2 regions of the Staphylococcus saccharolyticus genome follow, and region 2 is predicted to be linked to the other one. Evidence: riboswitches for the same ligand, from Rfam matches in the RefSeq annotation. Region 2 holds a riboswitch; the other holds the start of a gene.

Region 1 (11,662 bases), 260 kb from region 2:
AACAAGGTACAGTTAAGTGGTTTAATGCTGAAAAAGGTTTCGGCTTCATCGAAGTTGAAGGAGAAAACGACGTATTCGTACACTTCTCAGCAATCAACCAAGATGGTTACAAATCATTAGAAGAAGGTCAATCAGTTGAATTTGAAGTAGTTGAAGGCGATCGCGGTCCTCAAGCTGCAAACGTTGTTAAACTATAATAAATAGATTGTAGTAATTGACTTTAACTAACACCTTACAAAGCAGTAGGGTGTTTTTTATATTAATACATATAGTATATCAGAAAGAAATCGAAATTAATTTCTTTCTGTTTTTATGCTCAATACCAAAAATTATTAATTTGAATAAATAATAATTTTTGGTATACCTATGTTTTTTAAAATTAAACTCTCTAAACATCTTTCTTAATAAAATAGTCCTCAATATATTTTTATCAATTAAATAATAAAATTGTTTTTTTTTAATTTAATTGATAAGTAGGGGAAGTAGACAATATTATGCCAAATCATTTTAAATTATTAAAAGTTTTAATTGGTCGTTTTTCTTTTGGTTACCGTGGTCGTTTCATTAAATGATAAATTTAAAGCTAATTAATTTATTCATAACAATAATTATCATTATAGTATAAGCATAAGCATAAGAATATTAGTATACTTTAAATCATCCGAATATTCCGAATTTTTATCGCTGATTCTTGCTATTTTATTAAGTTTTATACTAATACCTATTTATCTCTCTTCAATATTTAATTATAAAACTGATCCACTTAAATTGTTATCTAAAAAATTTACTTTCATATTTTATAGTCTTATTAATTTTATTAGTCTATGTTGATGATTATCAGTTATTTTCATTTAATTTCTTTATAGCATTAATGGAAGAATTTTTATTTAGGAAAGTAATATTTAACATTTTGCTAAAAAGCTTCAGTTTAATAATTCCTATTTTTATTGGTTCTCTACTATTTGCATTAATCTTACATCTTAATGAGTCGCTGGTATCTAATCTATTAGTAAGATTTCCTTCAAGTATAATTCTGTATGTTATAAGATATAAATTCAAAATTAGTTTTTCAATTATCATTCATTGGATATATAACATTTTAACTGTAGTAATGAGGTGAAATTCATGAAGTCGATATTATTGTCCTTATTTTTAAACTTTGTATTTTTCTCAATTTTAGCACTTTTAGAATTACATATTGATGTTTACTTGGCAAATTTATTAATTATTTTAGTACCGTCTATTACATCAGCTATCTTAATTGCTTTTTCTTCAAAAATGAAGCTATATTTATAGTTAAATGTAATTAAAAACCTAATTTTTTACATTATCTATAGTATATATAATGCATCTTGATGGTTACTTATCCTACATCGATAGAGCACAAATCACTAGAAGTGATATTGAAATTAAAATTTCTCCAAATATGCTTGAATTATCTCACATAATCTTCTTTTTTTGTTTATTTAATACCTCAATTGATTGTATTTTTTATTAAATATAAAAAATATAAAACAGACGAAATTAATGCTAGAATTTAGAAATGTATATAAATCTTTTAAGAAAAAAAGTACTATGTGATGTTAATTTCAAATTATTAGCTAGTGAAATGGTGGGGCTCATAGGTTCTAGTGAAGCTGGAAAATCAACATTAATGAAACTAATAGCTAAAACTCAATTACCATCTCAAGGAAATGTTTATTTTAAAAATACGGATATAGATGACTCCCACAATATGATTAAAGATTTTTCTTTTATGATAGGGCAAATATATTACCCAGAGTTAAATGCAAGACAAAATATTGAAAATTACCTAAAAATTAATAATAAGATTAGCTATTCAAGCGAAATCCAAACAATGCTTAACATAGTAGGTTTAGAAGATAATGATAAGAAAGTTAAAAATTCTTCATATGGAATGAAACAAAGAGACTCTGTTTAGCTAGTTGTTTAATTACTCAACCAAAAGTAGCTATACTAGATGAGCCATTTTTAGGCCTAGATCTGTTAGGAGTAAGGGAATTAAATAATATAATTGAAAAGTTTTCAAAAGAAAAAAACACCTTATTTTTAATTTCCATCAGTTAAAATTGTGATAGATTTCTTTTATTAGAAAACCACCAAATTAAAGAAATTGACTTACATAATAAAATAATCACTCAGAAGTTAATATTCAAAAATTCTATAACCAATGCCTTAAAACTAAAAGCTAATTTCAATTTCATCAAAAAAATTGACGGAAATTCAATAACAATTATTAATTCGGATTTTATCCTCTTTTAATATTTCTAGCTGAATTACTTAATAGTAATTTCCCTTCATTATCAGCAACACAAACGAATAGCGTAAGTTTTTTAGAACTATTTAACGCAATATATGACACCCAACAAAAAGCTATGCTATCACTTATAATTGTTGAATATTTAGCATCTTTATCATTTTACAACGAAATTAGCACAGGAAGACTATTATTTTATAAGGATCAAAGTCGTTACAAAATTTTTAATTCTAAATTAATATCTATTATTCCTAGTTATTTCATGTTCTTATCCATTTTATTATTATCACAACGTTAGAAGTTTATTTGTTTTATGTTAACAATTATGAATACTCATCTCATTCTTTTCTGTTAAATAACTCAGAATTAAATCATACTCTAATCTTAAATCTTCTTGGAATCTTTTTAACTGATTTATTCTTAACATTTTATGTCGTTATTTTTTCTGTCAGATTTAATTCTGGAATAACTATTATAAGTATGATTTTATGTTATGTGCTCATAAAGATTACTGACAATATTAATAAAATCAAGTTTTTCCCTTCATAATTTACAAATTTAGATAGCGATAATAGTTTTATTTTCAACGTATCAGTAATGAGCACTATTACTATAGTTTATATAATAATTATTTATTTTTTAACAATTACGATATTCAGAAAAATTCAATTTTAAATCTTGTTTAATTTAAGTTAATTATAAAAATGCCCTGAACTGATGATGGTTAAACCTATCCAGGGCATTTTGCAAATCGTTTTTAATTAAATTAAAATCATAATATAGTAGGTGAGCTTTTTCCTCACTCATTTTTATTATTATTTCATATCATTAATAATTAGCTGTCTTAAAGATTGACGTTTAATCACTTCTCGTGCTTTACCATCCTTTAAGAAGAATACTGATGGCTTTTGCATTTGATTATAATTTGAAGCCATAGAATAATGGTATGCACCTGTAGATAAGATAGCTAAGTAGTCACCACGTTTAACCGATGATGGTAATTTGGCATTCTTGATAATAATGTCACCAGATTCACATAACTTTCCGGCAATCGTTACCGTATCATCAGTTTCTTCATGACGATTAACTAATAAAGCCTCGTACTGTGCACCGTATAAAGCTGTACGAATGTGATCACTCATACCACCATCAACAGACACATATTTATTCACTCCAGGTATTTCTTTAATCGTTCCAACCTCATATAAAGTAATACCTGCTTCTCCAACAATTGAACGACCAGGTTCAATACCAATTTCAGGGATGACATAATTTAATTGCTGTGCAGTTTCTTTAATTGCATCTGCAATTTCAGCGATGCCTGTTTCAATAGGGAAGCTCACATCACCCTCTACATATTTGATACCGAAACCTCCGCCAATGTTAAGTAATTCAACCTGTATATCATTTTCAGTTAACCATTTTAATACAAGTTTGGCAGTTTCAATCATAGCTTCAGTACCTTCAATTTGTGATCCCACATGGAAATGAATACCTTTTAAATTTAAACGCTGAGAAGCTTTGATGTTTTGGATTGCTTCAAGTGCTAATCCATGTTTAATTGAAAGGCCAAATTTACTATCTTCTTGTCCTGTTTGAATGAATTCATGAGTGTGTGCTTCTACACCTGGATTCACTCTTAAAACTACATTTACATCTTTACTTGCATATTTATCTATTAAGTCAATTTCTTCTAATGCATCAACAACTATATATCCTATATCATTTTCCAATGCATTTTGAATCTCACGTTTTGTTTTATTATTACCATGAAAATGAATACGGCTAGGATCAAATCCGGCTTCTAAGGCCGTATATAGTTCTCCTTCTGATACGACATCTAATTGTAAATCTTCTTCTTGAACTAATTTAATCATTTGAATACAAGTAAATGCTTTAGAAGCATAAGAAATATTATATTTTAAACCGCTTTTCTTGAATGCATCATGATATCGACGCATTTGGGTACGAATTTGATCTTCGTCATAAACAATAGTAGGGGTACCAAAACTTTGTGCTACAGTCTTTAAACTTGTACCTTCCATAGTTAATTCGCCATAATCATTATATTTGACCGCCATTTATATGTACTCCTTTATTAGAGAATCGTGATTCATAGCACTAAGTTGTTCAGAGTTAGCGCCTACACCTTTGAATGTATATTCATCAATGCGTATGTCGTTATTATATAATACTACCTCATCTTGTGGATGAACTTCATCATCAACTTCAACAAACATATGACTCATCATTAAAGCTTTTATAGGATAACGTTTACCATTAATGAGTACTTCGTGTTGGGCTCTAGATTTTAGAATACCATCACCATACCCAACGTCTACAACTGCTAAATGTGTGTAATCTTTTGTCACTTCATATGCGAAGCTGTATCCACAATAATCTCCCTTATTTACTTCGCGCACTTGAATAACATTGCTTTTAACTGTGAGAGATTGTTGAATTTCAGACTTATTCAATTTGCTATAAGGTCTAGATCCATACAATGCAATACCGACACGAGCATGAGTATGATGAGGAAGGACGATTTGACCTTCACGATAGTAGCTAGCACTATTTTGAGAATGAATCATATCAAATGTATAACCTTCATCAAGTAATATATTTAGAATATTCAACCAAGCTTCACGTTCAATACCATATTCCAGTACATCAAATTCATCTGCATAACCAAAGTGTGTCCACAAACCTGAAATGATCATTTTATTTTCACTTTTATTTTGAGCATCATTTTCCAATACTTCATGAAATTCATTTAAATCTTTAAAACCTGAACGATGTAAAAGATTCTCAAACTCTAAATGCACATGAATACTGCTCAAGTCGTCTTTATGATCATAATAGTACGATAAAGAGGGGAGTGTCATATGAATTTGGTACTTTCTAACAGTATCGAAATCATAAACTGCATTCATAAGAAAGATTGTCGCTTGTGGTGCTATCTCTCTGACGCGAACAGCTTCTTTTAAAGAAGTTGTACTAAATGTTTGAATACCAGCTTTTAAAAATTCTTTAACTGCAAATTCTAACCCATAATGATATGCATTATTTTTAACTACTGCCATTAAAGATTGATTATTTCTAACTTTTACAGCATTCTGATAAAACGCTTCTGTATCTACTGACCAAATTGCTGTCAATTCACTTACACCTCTTTATAATTACTTAATATTTGTTCATAATAATTTGCTACATCAATCAATACCTTTTCGTCGAAATTAAGATGAGATGTATGCAATCCTGTAACAAAACCTTTATCTTTGTTTTGAGTACCCACAAACGCAAAGTATGAAGGTGCGAGTTGTTGACCATAAAAACTAAAGTCCTCGCCAAATAAAAATGGTGTAGGTTTATCGATGACTTCTAAATTAGCGCCTTTTAATGCATTTTCAACGCTTTCTCGTAGCTTAGGACTATTTATAGTAGGTGGATAACCTTCTTCAAATTTAACTTGACACTCAACATTAAAAAGAAGTTGCACACTTTCAGCAATTTTATTCATTTGATGTTTAACTACAATAAGATCATCTAGATCATAGGTACGAATCGTTCCTTCTAGATAACCGTGACTTGGAACAGTATTAATAGCTTCACCAGCTTCAAAGTGACCCATATGAACAATATTTCGTTTTAATCCATTAAGATGGTACTGTTGAATTTGTCCTACTTGTGCTAAAACATGTTGCAGTGCTTCACCACAAGAATGTCCTTGTTCTTTATCTGCGACATGACTAGACAAACCATTTAAGTAAAAACGATATTCAGTCGCACTCGCCGTTATTTCTTCATCCCGAATAACAACTTTGCCTTCTTCTGTAAATGGATTTACATGAATACCATATACTGCTTCGATGGGATATTTCTTAAAGGCACCAGCTTTAATTAAACGGTTGGCACCACCGCCAGTTTCTTCAGCAGGTTGGAAGATAAACACTACATTATGAGGTAGCTCATCTTTATCGGCCATTGCTTTACAACGTTTTACAAACAACATTAAAGCTGAGGTATGACCGTCATGTCCACATGCATGCATCACATTATCCGTCTTACTTCTATAATCGATGTTATTTTCCTCAAAAATAGGTAAGGCATCAATATCAGCACGAAAGGCGATTGTATGATTGCTATTACCTTCTAAATATGCAATTGCTCCAGTGTCGAGAGGGCAATCATATGGGACACCCAAATCATCAAGAAACCGTGTAATATATTTTGTAGTTTCAAATTCATGTAAACTTAATTCTGAATTTTGATGTAAATGTCTTCTATGTTTTGTAACAAATTCTAATTCATTCATCTTAATCATCCCTTATATAAAATTGATTTCATTTATTATGTATTAAAACATTGTTCATTCTTCTTATAATAAAAAGGTGAAACAAATAAGTGAACTTCCTAACATGCGTGTTCATCTGAATCATTTGCTTCAACCTTAATCATTCATTTATTTGAAAACGACTCATCAATAACTATCCATTAATCATTTAACTTTCTTAAAGCTGAGACAATTTCACGTTTAGAGTCTTCAACTTCTGAGGTTTGTTTAATGACTTTAGCAGGTGTACCAGCAACTACTGCACCAGCTGGAACATCTTGAGTAACGATTGCACCAGCAGCTACAATTGCGCTTTCACCAACGCGCACACCTTCAAGAATAACTGCATTAGCTCCAATTAAAACATTGTCTTCAATAATAACTGGTGAAGCACTAGGTGGCTCAATGACTCCAGCTAACACTGCGCCGGCGCCTACATGAACATTTTTACCAGTAGTAGCTCGGCCTCCTAAAGTTGCGTTCATATCAATCATTGTACCTTCACCAACAACTGCGCCAATATTGACTGTTGCACCCATCATTACAACTGCACCATCTTCAATAATAGCTTGTTCACGAATAAAAGCACCAGGCTCAATTCGTGCATTCGTATTTGTTAAATCTTGAAGTGGAATTGCTGAATTGCGTCGATCCATTTCAATTTCTACATCTTGAATTTTAGATTGATGTTGTTCATAAAACGGTTTCCAGTCATCCGCTTCACAGAAAATCACCTTAGATTCTTCTGAACCAAATATTTTAAAACTTTCTGAAAATGTCACACCTTCAAAGTTTCCATTTACATATACTTTTAACGGTGTAGATTTTTTTGCATCACTAATATATTGAACAATTTCTTGAGCAGATAAATGTTGTACCATAATTTGAATTTCTCCTTTGTTTAAAGTTTATAAATTATCAAATGTGTAATATCCGTTATCTTTATGAATTAATTTTTCAGCAGCACCAATTGCACCATTAGCGAAAATATCTTTAGATTGCGCCTTATGTGATATAGTTATTATTTCATCAGTACCAGCAAATAAAATATCATGTTCACCAACAATTGTGCCTCCGCGAACGCTATGAATACCGATTTCATTTTTTGAACGCTTTTCAGTTTTCTCATGACGCTCATAAACGGGTGTCACTGAATCTCTTAGTTCCTTGATGACGTCGTATAGCTTCACTAATGTTCCACTAGGAGCATCTACCTTTTGATTGTGATGGGCTTCAGTTAGTTCAATATCAAAATCTTGAAGTAGGGGAACCGCAGTTTCTAAAATTTTAGTGAGTGCGTGTATACCATAACTCATATTTGCACTAAAGAATACTGGCATATGCTGACCTAATTGATTTAATTTTTGAATGAGTGTATACTTTTCACCGGTTGTAGCAATCACTAATGGTAAATTAAACGACTCATCTAATAATGGAAATAGTAGTTCTGGATTAGAGAAGTCAATGGCAACATCTGCTACATCTTGCACTTTTGCAATACTTTCATAATGTGTATATGGCGTCGAATCTTTTGGAGAACGATCAATCAGGCCAACGATTTCATGTCCTTTTTCTTCTGCTAATCTTGCTACACGTTGATTCATCGCACCATAGCCTATAAGTAATATCTTCATTAATGTTCACCTGCTTTGAACTGATCGTAAGTTTGCTCTAAAACTTTGCGCTCTGCATCCTCTAAAGGTACAAGAGGTAATCGTACTTCATATTTACCAAATCCTAGATGAGCCGTTAACACTTTTATAGGAATAGGGTTAACATCAACTGATAATGAATTGAGTAATTGATCGATGAGTTCGAATTGACTTGAAATATTTTCTCCACTTTGTTTTGCGTCATATAAATTTTGGAATTCTTTTGGAATAACATTTGCAATAACAGAAATGACGCCTTTACCCCCACGTTGATAGAATTCAGCAACATTGTCATCATTACCGCTATATAAAGCAAAATCATCTTCATTAATACGTTTTTTAACTTCTTCCATATAGTCGAAATCATTCGTCGCATCTTTAAGAGCAACAATATATTCATTATGACTAAGCGTTTCTACAGTTTCCGCTTCAATAGTCATATTCGTACGAGAAGGCACGTTATATAATACAACTGGCAATTTCACTTCATTTGCAATTGTTTCAAAATGTTTAATCAAGCCACGTTGATTCGTTTTATTATAGTAAGGTGTGATAAGCATAATTGCATCTGCACCAATTTCTTTAGCCTTTTGTGATGACTCTATTGATTTTTGAGTATTATTAGTACCAGTGCCAGCAATAATAGGAACACGTTTATCAACTATGTTTACAACAGTTTTAAGCACTTGTTCTTTTTCTTGATCAGTTAAAGTAGGGCTTTCTGCTGTAGTTCCGTTAACTATAATAGCTTGTGTATCGTTGTCTAATAAAAATTGTACATGTCTTTCTAATACGTCATAATCAACTTTATTATTTGTAAAAGGTGTAGCTAGTGCTACGCCAACGCCTTCAAACATGTGAGTCATATTATTGTTCTCCTTTCATTTTTAAAACTTGTTCTAGTACTTGAACTGCATTTAATGCTGCACCTTTAAGTAAATTGTCTGATGTACACCATACATGGAAAGAGTTGTCTAATGAATCATCTTTTCTGATACGACCAACAAAGACCTCATCTTTACCTGTAGAATGAATTGCTAAAGGATACTCATTGTTCTCTGGATTATCTACAAGAACAACCCTGTCGTCTTGATTAAATAATTTTTGAATATCTTTAACGTTAGCTTCTTTATCTAAAGTAACGTCAATTTCAATACTGTGACTGTCTTGAACTGGTACACGTACACAAGTGGCAGTTACTTTCAATTCTTTATCGTCTAAAATTTTTCTTGTTTCATCAATCATTTTTTGTTCTTCTTTGGTATAACCATTTTCTAGAAAAACATCGATGTGAGGTAAAACGTTGTTATAAATAGGATGAGGATAAGCTTCTGGTGCTTTACAGTTAGCGTCTTCAGATAAATCTCTTTTACCCTTGATACCAGAACCCGAAACAGCTTGATATGTTGTATAAGCAACACGTTTTAAGCCATATGTATCTTGTAAAATTTTAAGTGGTACGACAGATTGGATTGTTGAACAATTAGGATTAGCAATGATTCCACGTGTTAATTTAGGTTCATTAACTTCTGGTACGATTAAATCTACATCTTCCGTCATTCTCCATTGACTTGAGTTGTCAATTACAATTGCACCCGCTTGTTCAAATAGTGGGGCGAAATGTTCACTAGTACCTCCTCCAGCACTCATTAGCACGTAATCGAAATGTTCACTTGCTGCTTCATCTGTTAACTCTTGAACTGTGTATGTTTGTCCTTGAAATTCTACTTGCTTGCCAGATGAACGCGCTGATGAGAAAAGCACTAATTCGTCGAAAGGAATATGCTTACGATCCAAAGTTTCTAACATTTTTGTTCCTACTAATCCTGTTGCTCCGGCTACTGCTAATCTTGTCATAATAAAGTCACTCCATTTGTAATATTGGTAATATTTTGAAAATTTATAATAAATATATCACATGATTATTAAATATCGAAAGCACTGTATAATTCTTCGACCGCTTTTTGACCATTTTCAGCATCAATGACAAAAGTATACAAAAAGAGCAAGTTCGGAATGAGCGAACTTGCTCTACATTTATGTACAAGTGATGCACTCCATTATTTAAAAATAATGACAAACTTATAGCTCTTAACCATAAAGTCCAACGACCCATAACTGCTATTATGAGTTGTTTCGGCATCTCACCCTTTCAATTTCAGTTGCTAGCAGACAATTTTCTAAAATTTACTCATGATCGATGCGCCTCATCTAAATCTTATTTAATTGATATGGTTTCATTATACATAGAGCACATATATCTGTAAACCAAAATGTTAGATTTTTAAAAATATACAGAAAATTTAAGTGTATTTTATTATTAAAAATCACTTTTTATACAATACACTTACAAAAGATGAGTCAAAAATAACGAATACAAATAAAATTAAACCTGACCTTAAAAGGAATCTAATCTTCTAAGACCATGTTTAAATAAAACTATTTATTACTGATTACTTTGTAGAACACCAATTTCTTGCAAGTATTCTTCATAAGGAACCTCTTTAGATAAGGCACCTTGTTGATTTAAATCAATGACACGATTGGCAATCGTATTGATAAATTCAAAATCATATGAAGTAAAGATGATTGAACCTTTAAATAATTTTAAACCATCATTCACTGCAGTAATACTTTCCAAATCCAAATGATTTGTGAGTTCGTCTAATAATAGTACGTTTGCACTCGATAACATCATCTTACTAAGCATACAACGAACTTTTTCACCACCAGATAACACGCTGGCTTTTTTCTTAACTTCTTCACCGCTAAATAACATACGACCTAAGAAACCACGTAAAAACGTTTCAGTTTGCTCATCCTCTGGAGCATATTGACGTAACCATTCAACTAAATTCATATTTACATTATCAAAAAATTCAGAGTTATCCTTAGGGAAGTAACTTAATGATGTCGTCACACCCCATTTAAAATTTCCTTCATCAGGTTCCATTTCACCAGCTAAAATTTTTAATAATGTAGTCTTTGCAATTTCACTATCTCCAATAAGAATCGCTTTATTATTAGGATTCATTGTGAATGAAATGTTATCTAACACTTTCTCACCATCGATTGTTTTAGAAAGATTTTCAACAGTAAGCAAATCATTCCCAATTTCACGTTCAGGTGTGAATTTCACATAAGGATATCTTCTTGATGATGGTTGAATATCATCTAACTCAATTTTTTCTAATTGTTTCTTACGACTTGTTGCTTGTTTTGATTTAGATGCATTAGCTGAGAAACGCGCGATGAAATCCTGTAATTCTTTCATTTTTTCTTCTTTTTTCTTATTCTGTTCTTGAGCCATTTTTTGAGCTAATTGACTAGATTGATACCAAAAATCATAGTTTCCAACATAAAGTTTAATTTTACCGAAATCTAAATCAGCAATATGTG
Region 2 (11,662 bases):
TTCGAAAAAACAAGAGCAAAAAACTGTCCACAAATCTATAAACTTTGCGGACAGTTTGAGAATCACTACACCGTAACATGTCTATTTATAAATTTTATGCAGAAGTTTTACCTTCACTTACAAGTTTGCCTTCAGTATCATATAATTCTGGTTCAATTTCTTCATTTATTGTTTGAGCTGTAATAACAACTTTACTTACATTCTCTGTTGAAGGAACATCATACATGATATCAATTAACGCTTCTTCAATAATTGAACGCAATCCACGTGCACCTGTTTTACGATCTATAGCCTTTTCACTAATTGCTGATAAAGCATCGTCTGTAAATTCTAAATCAACGTTATCAAGCACAAGCATTTTAGTGTATTGCTTAACTAGAGCATTTTTCGGTTGAGTTAAAATATTTTTAAGCGCTTCTACATCTAATGTTTCAAGATTAGCAACGATAGGTACACGACCAATGAATTCTGGAATCAAACCATAAGATTGTAAATCTTCAGGACGGATTTGCTCAAGTAATGCTTCTTCGTCATATTTATCAGCTTCATTACTAGCAAAGCCAATAACTTTTTCACCTAATCGACGTTTAATTACTTCATCAATACCGTCAAAAGCACCGCCTAAAATAAATAAAATATTTGTTGTATCAATTTGAATTAGTTCTTGGTTTGGATGTTTACGACCACCTTGAGGAGGCACGCTTGCAGTTGTACCTTCAAGGATTTTAAGTAGCGCTTGCTGTACCCCTTCACCAGAAACATCTCTAGTAATTGAAGCATTTTCAGATTTACGTGCAATTTTGTCAATTTCGTCGACATAAATAATACCTTTTTCTGCTTTATCAATGTCAAAATCAGCAGCTTGTATTAAACGTAACAAGATATTTTCTACATCATCGCCTACATATCCAGCTTCAGTTAAACTCGTTGCATCAGCGATTGCAAACGGCACATTCAATGTCTTAGCTAATGTTTGTGCTAATAAAGTTTTACCGCTACCAGTGGGACCAATTAACGCAATATTACTTTTTTGTAACTCTACGTCATCTTCGTTAGGACCAATTTGTTGAATACGTTTATAGTGATTATAAACAGCAACTGCTAATGATTTCTTAGCCTTTTCTTGGCCAATAACGTATTCGTTTAAATGGTCCATAATTTCTTTAGGAGTTGGTAGTTCTGTTAATCCCTCTGACGTATTTTGTGCTAATTCTTCTTCAACGATTTCAGAGCATAATTCTATGCACTCATTACAAATATATACTCCACTTCCTGCTACTAATTTTTTAACTTGGTCTTGGTCTTTACCGCAGAAAGAGCATTTTAAGTTTTCTTCATCTTCATTGAATTTGAACATTCTTTTTTACACCCCTATTCCATAAAGACTATACTAAATTGCATTCTACAATGCAACTTAATCACTTTACAATTTAAATGCTTAAACAATATGGAGCGGGACAGAAATTCTATTCTACTCGAATGATTTCACGGTCCCGCCCCTACAATTTCGACTTAGATTGAAATAAAAACTAATTCCAACTGAGCCTATTTTTTTTCAATAATCTTTATAGTCAAAGATTTACTTACTAATATTTTATTGTCACAATTCGGAAGTCTAATTATTTTAGTCTTCTTTTTTAGCTTCTACATATTTAGCATTGTCTCTTAATAAGTCAATTACTTTTTGAATACGAACATCATTTTTAACGACGTCAGTATTACCTAATGTAGATTTAATATCTTCAACTGAAATATTAAATTGTTCGCTCATTTTTTCTAATTCTTTGTCAATATCTTCATCAGACACTTCGATGTTTTCTGCGTCAGCGATTGCAGTTAATGTTAAATTAGTTTTAACACGTTGTTCTGCATCATCTTTCATTTGCTCTCTGAGTTGATCTTCACTTTGACCAGATATTTGGTAATAAGTTTGTATACCTAAACCTTGTTGTTGAATTCTTTGACCAAATTCTTGAATCATACGGTCGAGTTCAGTATTAACCATTGCTTCTGGAATATCAATTGTAGTGTTTTCAGTAGCTTTATTAATTGCTTCTTCTTTCTCAGTATTTTCAGCTTCTGTAACTTTTTGTTCAGTTAAACGTTTACGTAAGTTTTCTTTGTACTCATCTACTGTTTCGGCATTTGAATCTAGTTCATTTGCAATTTCATCATTAAGTTCAGGAACATCTTTAAATTTAATTTCATTGACTTTAGTTTTAAAAGTCGCTTCTTTTCCAGCTAATTCTTCTGCATGATATTCTTCAGGGAATGTTACAACTACATCTTTTTCTTCGTCTACTTTCATTCCCTCTAATTGTTCTTCAAATCCAGGAATAAATGACCCTGAACTAACTTCAAGATCATAGCCTTCTGCTTGACCACCATCGAATTCTTCGCCATCAACCGAACCAGTGAAGTCAATGTTTACTGTATCGCCATTTTTAACTACGCCATCCTCTTTAACAACCATTTCAGCTAAATGACCTAAACTGTGATCAATAGACTCTTGTAATTCTTCATCTGTAAGCCCAGTGTCTTGTTTATCAATTTCAAGACCTTTATATTCACCTAACTTCACTTCTGGTTCAACAGTTACTATAGCTTCAAAAATGAATTCTTTACCTTTTTCGATTTGAGTAACATTAATTTCAGGTTGAGCTACTGGGTTAATTCCAGTTTCATCAATAGCTTCACCATACGCTTCAGGTAATAAAATATCAACTGCATCTTGATACAATGCTTCTACACCGAAACGTTGTTCAAAAATTGGACGAGGCACTTTACCTTTACGGAAACCAGGCACGTTAATTTGCTTAACTACTTTTTTAAATGCTTGATCTAATGCTTTGTCTACTTTTTCTGCAGGAACAGTAACAGTTAATACGCCTTCATTACCTTCCTTTTTTTCCCAAGTTGCTGTCATGTATAAATACCTCCATGATTGACTAATTTATTTTTTCAACTTCCCTATTATAGCATAGGTTTAAAGCGTAAACAAACATTGAAAACACTGTGCTTTTCAAGTTTAGTTATTTTTAATAATTTCTATATTAAAATTCTTTTTCTTAATTTGCAACAAATTAATTTTTAGTTTTCACTATCCAATAATTTAATAAATTCCAATGTGTTTATATTATTCACGTTATTTTCAATACCAATTAAATTCTTAAAGTAAACACCATACGCATCAATCCAGTCCTCAAGATTATATAAAGTCTCTATTTGTAATGGGTACAATAATATTGAGTGGTTATTCATGATGTGATGTGCTTCATTAATGATATGTAATGCTCCTTCTTCAAGTCTATTAACCACGTTAGGGATGACATGTTCTTTCATTTTAGTGTGTTCTAATCCTGAAAGTTGAGTCGGAACAACGCTTATTTTTATATTGTACTTCTTTATCATAAGAGATTGATTATATTCGGCAAATCTTAAAAATTCTAACATAAGACTTATAGTATTTTTAGGTACATCACAAGTTGTGAGTAAATGGGCTATCGTCTCTTTAAATTGATAGTAGCCATTATCAATAAGCTGAAGCACAATCGATGTTTGTTCTCTATTACTTAACTCATCAAATTGTGATAACGATGTAGCAAGCGTCTGTTTATCTACATCTAATCTTGATTTTGCATATTCCATTAAAGGGAAAAGTTCCATTCTCGTTTTATGATTTCTTACTTCTTCAATAATTTGATTAATTACTTCAACCGCTTCATAATACTGTCCTAATCCGTTTAAACTTTTAATATAATAAATTATCAACTCGTCATAACAATTTAATCCACGTTTTAATAAAATAATAGCCTCCTCTCTCAATTCTAAAAAAGAGTTCATTTGAAGAAGCATCCAACATTTTTTTAATGCAACTTTCTCATTTAATTCAAAATTTTGCTCATATGTGTGAAATAAATTATACATTGCATTGAAATCATTACGTCTTTGCGCATCGTTAATCTGATTAAGCAATTTTTCTTCAGATTGTGGAAAAGGTATTACATTTGACAATTGACTCGCACTCCAATCTTTACAGGTCTTGAAGTATTAACGCACTCCATGTTTCAAAATCATCATAAGATTCGATACTACCTTTTTCTGCCCATCTAATTTTAAGTGTATCCGTTTCTTTTGCTTCAACATCATTTGAATGCACAGTAATCTTAAAGACAATACCCATATGAACTTTTCCTACCTCATTTGTGTCATCATTGATGAAGCCTAAATATTCCATATTTTGAGAGTCTTCTTGACACAGACCAACTTCTTCCTCAAGTTCTCTTTGCGCATTAACTCTCAATACCTCGTTAATAGAATCTGCTCCAACAACGTTGTTCATATGTCCGCCAACACCCACTGATGATTGTCCATGTAAACGTTCTTCTCCTCCCCCGGAGAGACGTTCATATACCAGAATCTCACCTTTTTCATTTTCTAATAAGCAATATGAGATAAGTTGCTTGAACGAAGGGTCTTCTTCCATATCACCACGTCTTTTTACTTCATATTCACTTAAAGCATTAAAAATATCTTTGCCTTTAATATTGTTTTTATGCATAAATCCATTAAATGCATTCTTGTCATTATCAAATAATATATTTCTTTTTACTACTATAATTTGTTCATCGAACTTAGACATATTTTTCTCCTTTTCAGGTGTACTTTTCTAACAGTCATTTTAGCAAAAATTAATTAACATTGCGATTGAATATAAAAAATAAATGAAAACAAAAAAAGAGATGACTTTACTCGTCATCTCTTACTCATTAACTATTTTAAAGCTTCTTTAGCTTTAGATACTAATTCACCGAAAGCTTTATCATCTGAAATAGCGATTTCTGATAACATTTTACGGTTAATATCAATTTCAGCTTTTTTCAAGCCGTTCATCAAACGTGAATAGCTGATATCATGTTGACGTGCAGCCGCATTGATACGTGTAATCCATAATTTACGGAAATCACGTTTACGTTGACGACGGTCACGGAAAGCATATTGACCTGATTTCATAACTTGTTGTTTAGCTACTTTATATAATGTATGTTTTGAACCAAAGTAACCTTTAGCTAATTTAATCGTTTTTTTACGACGTGCTCTTGTTACTGTTCCACCTTTAACTCGTGGCATAATAAATTCCTCCTTAGATAGTCTCTATCATATCTTTTCGTTTTAAATCTTATTTTTTGTAAGCTAATAATTGTTTTACGCGTTTCATATCACTCTTAGACACTAATTTTGCTTTACGTAATTGACGTTTTTGTTTAGTGTTTTTATTTGCGAATAAGTGAGATGTGAAAGCTCTAGAACGTTTTAATTTACCTGAACCAGTTCTTTTAACACGTTTAGCTGCTCCGCGGTGAGTTTTCATTTTAGGCATGATTCATTTCCTCCTATAATTTAACGTTTATTTTTCGTTGACAGGCGCTAACATAATAAACATTTGACGCCCTTCCATTTTAGGTTTTTGTTCAACAGTTGCAATATCTTTACATTCATCTGCAAATTTTTCTAATACACGTTGACCAATTTCTTTATGCGTAATTGCACGTCCTCTAAAACGAATTGAAACTTTACATTTATCGCCTTTAGATAAAAATTTACGTCCGTTTTTCAACTTCGTTTGGAAATCGTGTTCTTCGATAGTCGGACTTAAACGTAATTCTTTAACATTAATGACTTTTTGTTTCTTCTTCATTTCTTTTTCTTTTTTCTGTTGTTCGAATTTGTATTTACCATAATCCATAATTCTAGCAACAGGTGGTTTCGCATTTGGTGCGACAACAACTAAATCTAAGTCTACACGTTCAGCCATTTCTAATGCTTCACGTTTAGATTTCACACCAATTTGATCACCATCTTGGCCTATTAAACGTAGTTCTTTTGCACGAATTTTCTCATTAACTTGAGTTTGATCTTTTGCTATGGTTGACACCTCCCAGAGTTTTACGAAATTGTCCCAAGCAAAAAAGAAGAGCGGGTATCACTACCCGCTCTTCTTCCACACACTTATTGTGTAACATGATTAACCTGCCAACTGCTTTTGCGTCGCTACAGGTGAGAAGCGGGTGCTTCTACTTGGTTCGTTTCGTATTCAACATCGCTAATCATATCAGTAATAAACATGTAAGTCAAATCTTTTTTATTTATGATCATGATGTCTAATTTCTTCCATAGAAACATCTTGTCTTAAATCAACTTTTTCAAGTGGTATTTTTTTTGTTTTATATCGTAACTTATGATAAAAGAAGAAAATTAGGAATACAGGAATCCCCATATAAGTTATGAAAAATCGACTTATATCAAAGTCGCCTGTTTTAATAAAGTCAACGTCCTGACCAATAATAACAATCACACATAGTATACCCGCAAAAATGGGTCCAAAAGGAAAAAGTTTAGCTTTGTACTTTAATTTAGATTTATCGTAATCTTGTCTATCAAACGCACGTCTAAATCTAAAATGACTTACTGCGATTCCTACCCATGCAATAAAACCAGTCATTCCACTTGCTGCAACAATATACTCATAAGCATCACCATTAATATGTTGTAAAGCAAAGATAAGGACAACTAAAAATCCAGTTGCCATTAGAGAAATGTACGGCACCCCATTTTTATTAGTTTTTCCGAATGAATCAAAAGCAAGCTTACCTTTACTCATTGAGTAAAGCATTCGTGTAGAAGCATACATGCCTGAATTACCAGCCGACAGCACAGATGTTAAAATAACTGCGTTCATAAAAGATGCTGCAAAAGCTAAGCCTGCATTTTTGAATACAAGAGTAAATGGTGAAGTAGAAATACTGTCTCCACCATCCATTAGAGCTTTACTATCATATGGGATAAGCATGCCTATTATAAAGATTGCTAAGATATAAAATAATAGTATTCGCCAAAATACTTGTTTAATCGCTTTTGGAACAGCACGTTCTGGATTCTCAGATTCACCAGCAGTAATCCCTATTAATTCTGTTCCTTGGAATGAGAAACCAGCAACTAAGAACACACCTAAAATTGAAAGTAAACTTCCGCCTAGATTACCTCCCAATATAGGACCATCACCTTTAGTAAATGTATCAAAGCCAACGAACTCTCCACCCATAATCCCTACTATAGTAAGTAAACCAATGATAATGAAGATAATAACAGTAACGACTTTGATTAGAGCAAACCAATATTCACTTTCGCCGTAGACTCTTACTGATAAAGAGTTTAATGCAAAAATAATTATTAAGAAAATACAACTCCATATCCATGCAGGTATACCTTGCATTGGAGTCCAATATTGGATAACTTGTGCAGCGATTGTGACATCAGCTGCCACAGTGATTACCCAATTAAACCAGTAGTTCCAACCTAATGCAAAACCTAAAGAGGGATCTACAAAGCGCGTTGCGTATGTACTGAAAGAACCTGAAACAGGTAAATAAGTTGCCATTTCACCTAATGAAGTCATTAGGAAAAATACCATTGCTCCGATAATAGCATAGGCAATTAAAGCTCCCAATGCCCCTGCATCATGGATAGCACCTCCAGAAGTCATAAATAAACCTGTTCCTATACATCCTCCAATAGCAATCATGGAAATATGACGATCTTTTAAAGCTCTCTGGACACCGCCATTTTGATTTTCATTTCTATTATTCATAGATGCTCCCTTTCCTTCTCTTAGAGGCTAACATGTAACTATATTTCTGTGTACCAACATTGTATTATTAATGTATGAGAATTTGATGAAAATTTTTTATATATTATACCACTTATCTTCAGATGTCCAAATCAACTTTTCATACTTCGCTTACGCAGAGCACAAACAAAAAGCGGTCACATACCTTTAAGATATGCAACCACTTGGTTTTATCTATATAAGGTAGCACATCACATTCAGTGACAGTACAACTTCTTATCGACAGTTGTCCCAACAATTATAATTTATGGTCTTATAATTATTTCGGCATCGTTACCTTTCGCTAATTCAACATATGTCCCATACGACTTCTGATTACCTACTGATTAAAAATGCAACCTCTAACTCTAATTTTTATTTTGTTTCATCTGTAATATACACGATATCCTCGCTATTTTCAAGTTTATCTACGTTTTTTTAAACGAATTTCATCTACTAAACTCCAAATAAATTCATCTTTTTCAAGTGTTTTTTGATTTTCTGAGCCATATTGTCTAACATTGACTTCATTGTTTTCAACTTCTTTATCTCCAACAACTATTTGATAAGGTATTTTATTCATTTGAGCTTCACGTATTTTATAACCCATTTTTTCATTACGGTCATCGATTTCAACACGAATACCTTGTGATTTAAGCTCATCTTGCAATTGTCTTGCGTAATCATAATGTAAGTCAACATTAACTGGGATAATTTCAACTTGTTTTGGTGCTAACCAAGTTGGGAATGCACCTTTTGTTTCCTCTGTTAAAAACGCTACAAAACGTTCCATAGTTGATACTACTCCACGATGAATAACTACTGGTCGATGTTGTTCTCCATCACTACCAATATATGTTAAGTCAAAACGTTCTGGCAAAAGGAAGTCTAATTGTGCAGTTGATAAAGTTTCCTCTTTCCCCATAGCAGTTTTAACTTGAACATCTAATTTAGGCCCATAAAATGCTGCCTCACCAATAGCTTCTTCGTAAGTTAGACCAAGTTCATCAGAAGCTTCTTTCAACATTGTTTCAGCTTTTTTCCACATTTCATCATCATCAAAGTATTTATGTTTATCTTCTGGATTTCTATAACTAAGTCTAAAGCGATAATCTTCAAATCCAAAATCTTTATAAACATCTTTAATCATATTAACCACGCGCTTGAATTCGTCTTTAATTTGGTCAGGTCTTACAAAGATATGAGAATCATTTAAAGTCATTCCACGAACACGTTGTAAACCAGATACAGCACCACTTGCTTCATAACGATGCATAGTACCTAATTCAGCTATACGAATTGGCAATTCTCGATATGAATGAGGTTTGTTTTTATAAATCATCATATGGTGCGGACAATTCATTGGTCTTAGAACCATTGCCTCATCTTCATCTAATTTCATAGCTGGGAACATGTCTTCTTGATAATGATCCCAGTGTCCAGAAGTTTTATACAAATCAACATTGGCTAACACAGGAGTGTATACATGGTCATATCCCATGCTAACTTCTTTATCAACAATATAACGCTCAATTTCACGACGTATTGTAGCTCCATTCGGTAACCACAATGGCAGGCCAGCACCTACTAATTGATTATTAGTAAACAGTTCTAAGTCTTCACCAATTTTGCGGTGATCTCGTTCACGACGTTCTTCTAACATTTTTAAATGTTCTTTTAAATCTTTTTTATCGAAGAAAGCAGTGCCATAAATGCGTTGTAACATTTTATTGTCACTGTCTCCACGCCAATAAGCACCAGCAGTAGATAATAATTTAAATTCTTTAATTTTTGAAGTAGATTGTACATGAACACCCCTACAAAGATCAGTGAATTCACCTTGTGTATATAGCGTTACATTTTCGTCTTCAGGAATTGCATCAATAAGTTCTAATTTATAGGGATCACCTTTGAAAAATTCCTTCGCTTCATTTCTACTTACCACTTTACGTTCAATTTTATGATTCTCATTTACGATTTGTTTCATAGTTTTTTCGATTTTTTCAAAATCATCTGATGAAACCTTTTCATCCATATCAAAATCATAGTAGAAACCACCTTCAATTATTGGACCTACACCAAATTTCACGTCGCCATATAAACGTTTTAATGCTTGAGCCATTAAGTGTGCAGTAGAATGACGTAACACCTCTAATGCTTCCTCACTTCCTGGAGTGATGACTTCGATTGACCCATCGTTTTCTAATGAACGTGTTAAATCTATTATTTGTCCATTGAATTTGCCTGCAACAGCTTTTTTTCTTAATCCTGGACTTATTGATTGAGCGATATCCTCTGTAGTAGTTTCTTTATCAAATTCTTTAGAATTACCGTCTGGGAATTGAACTTTGATTTGATCCATACTAAACCCTCCTATTTAATAAACATCTGATCGTTGACTTATTGAATCAATAAGATAAAAACCCTAATAACAAAAAAATCTCGTCCCTAGCAAGGGACGAGATAGTCGTGGTACCACCCTAGTTAAGGCGAAGACTTCATTCTATAATGTCTCCACCTATACTCTACATAAGATAACGGTCTTGAGCCGAATATTCATTACAAATATCATCACTGAAGTAGTAATAATTTAATATATCAGCCATATTCTCATCAACTAATGACTTTCTGTGTAATATTGATTAAATTATCTTATCTTCAATAGTTTCAACGATTTAGATTTAATTCCATTATACACTTCATAAAATAAAATTCAATTGTTTCTATAATTTTGTCCTTCTAAATAGTATGGCGTGGATAATGTTTTAATCCTTTCAATAATTCGAGCTGCTTTAGTTTTTTCACTACCATCTCTCGTCATAGAAAGATGATGCTCTAATTCACTATAATCAAAGTTTGAACTAAAGAAAGTTGGTAATTCATGCACCATTCTATAATGTAAAAGAGGTCCAATAACTTCATCTCTTACCCATGGTGTGACTTCTTCCGCACCTATATCGTCAAGCATTAAAATATTTGATTCTCTTACTCGCTGTAATTTCTTCTCAAAACTACCATCTTTGAATCCGCTTTTTAAAGTACGTATAAATTCTGGTAAATAAACTATTGTAGAAGAAATTTTTTCTGATTTAAGTTGATTTGCAATGGCGCCTAGAATAAAGGATTTTCCTGTACCAAATGGACCATATAAATATAAACCTTTTACCTTTTCACTTTTCGTAAGAGACGTACAGATTTCATCTGCTGCCACAGCAATGTCAAGTCGTTCTCTATTATCCATAAAAATATCTTTTAGTTTAGCGTTTAAAGTATCCCGTTGCATATGGTGTGATATAATAAGTTTAGAATTAAATCTTTCTTCATCATATTTAATCTTACATGGACAAGGTAGATATCTAATTTTAATTCTTTCATTTTCTATATATAATTCCGGCACATGCCCTTTTACAAAGTTTGGACAATTCTCAAAACTATGTCCATCATAGTACTTCTGTTGATCTTTAAATTCTTGTAATACATTTAAATCTTCATCAATCGTAGTATTTGTTATTTCATTATGATGTAAAGTTAGGAACTGATTTACATCAGAATCATTAATCACATCTTGTTTTATTTTTTTTATGCGTTTTTCTAAATCTGGTGTAGAACCCATAATATTTTTAAAACTTTTCATTAGTTATCTCCCTCCTTCCATTTCTGATTTAGTTTTTCTATAAATGCTTGTCTATCTTTTTCGAGTTTTTCATCTTTATTACCTGAATCTTGCTGTTTTGATTGCGCATTTCTCTCTTCAAGCCATTTAGGCGTTTTTTCTTTTGAAATAAGTTGCTTTTGACGACTATGATATTTTCTATCTTTTTTATTTTGAACATCATAACTTTTAGGTTTATTAACTTTTAGAGCGTAATCATATGCTTGTTTTGCATTTTCAATCCCTTTTTTCTTCCAATTTGATGCAATTTCAAAAATATAAGATTTAGGTAATTTCATATCCTCTTTAAGCATTACAAATTGTAATAATATATTAATTACACC

What was found. Region 2 has a riboswitch for lysine ahead of DYE57_RS05470 (amino acid permease). Riboswitches for the same ligand answer to the same signal wherever they lie in the genome.
Region 1: another riboswitch for lysine. It lies ahead of DYE57_RS06840 (aspartate-semialdehyde dehydrogenase); the one in region 2 lies ahead of DYE57_RS05470 (amino acid permease).

Annotation. Positions count from the first base shown of each region.
Region 1 covers NZ_UHDZ01000001.1:1,370,575-1,382,236, forward strand. The annotation lists gene cspA (cold shock protein CspA) at 1-197, shown strand, start outside; partial or broken gene DYE57_RS12835 (CPBP family intramembrane glutamic endopeptidase) at 569-1,120, shown strand; partial or broken gene DYE57_RS06795 (Msa family membrane protein) at 1,126-1,541, shown strand; gene DYE57_RS12840 (ATP-binding cassette domain-containing protein) at 1,544-1,942, shown strand; partial or broken gene DYE57_RS06805 (hypothetical protein) at 2,185-2,953, shown strand; gene lysA (diaminopimelate decarboxylase) at 3,094-4,359, opposite strand; gene DYE57_RS06815 (alanine racemase) at 4,360-5,436, opposite strand; gene DYE57_RS06820 (amidohydrolase) at 5,442-6,593, opposite strand; gene dapD (2,3,4,5-tetrahydropyridine-2,6-dicarboxylate N-acetyltransferase) at 6,773-7,492, opposite strand; gene dapB (4-hydroxy-tetrahydrodipicolinate reductase) at 7,520-8,245, opposite strand; gene dapA (4-hydroxy-tetrahydrodipicolinate synthase) at 8,245-9,129, opposite strand; gene DYE57_RS06840 (aspartate-semialdehyde dehydrogenase) at 9,131-10,120, opposite strand; lysine riboswitch at 10,306-10,482, opposite strand; gene DYE57_RS06845 (ABC-F family ATP-binding cassette domain-containing protein) at 10,710-11,662, opposite strand, start outside.
Region 2 covers NZ_UHDZ01000001.1:1,111,227-1,122,888, reverse strand. The annotation lists gene clpX (ATP-dependent Clp protease ATP-binding subunit ClpX) at 95-1,357, opposite strand; gene tig (trigger factor) at 1,625-2,926, opposite strand; gene DYE57_RS05495 (hypothetical protein) at 3,091-4,014, opposite strand; gene DYE57_RS05490 (NUDIX domain-containing protein) at 4,034-4,642, opposite strand; gene rplT (50S ribosomal protein L20) at 4,774-5,130, opposite strand; gene rpmI (50S ribosomal protein L35) at 5,180-5,380, opposite strand; gene infC (translation initiation factor IF-3) at 5,408-5,935, opposite strand; ribosomal protein L20 leader region at 5,963-6,086, opposite strand; gene DYE57_RS05470 (amino acid permease) at 6,143-7,648, opposite strand; lysine riboswitch at 7,864-8,039, opposite strand; gene thrS (threonine--tRNA ligase) at 8,091-10,028, opposite strand; gene dnaI (primosomal protein DnaI) at 10,380-11,300, opposite strand; gene DYE57_RS05455 (replicative helicase loading/DNA remodeling protein DnaB) at 11,300-11,662, opposite strand, start outside.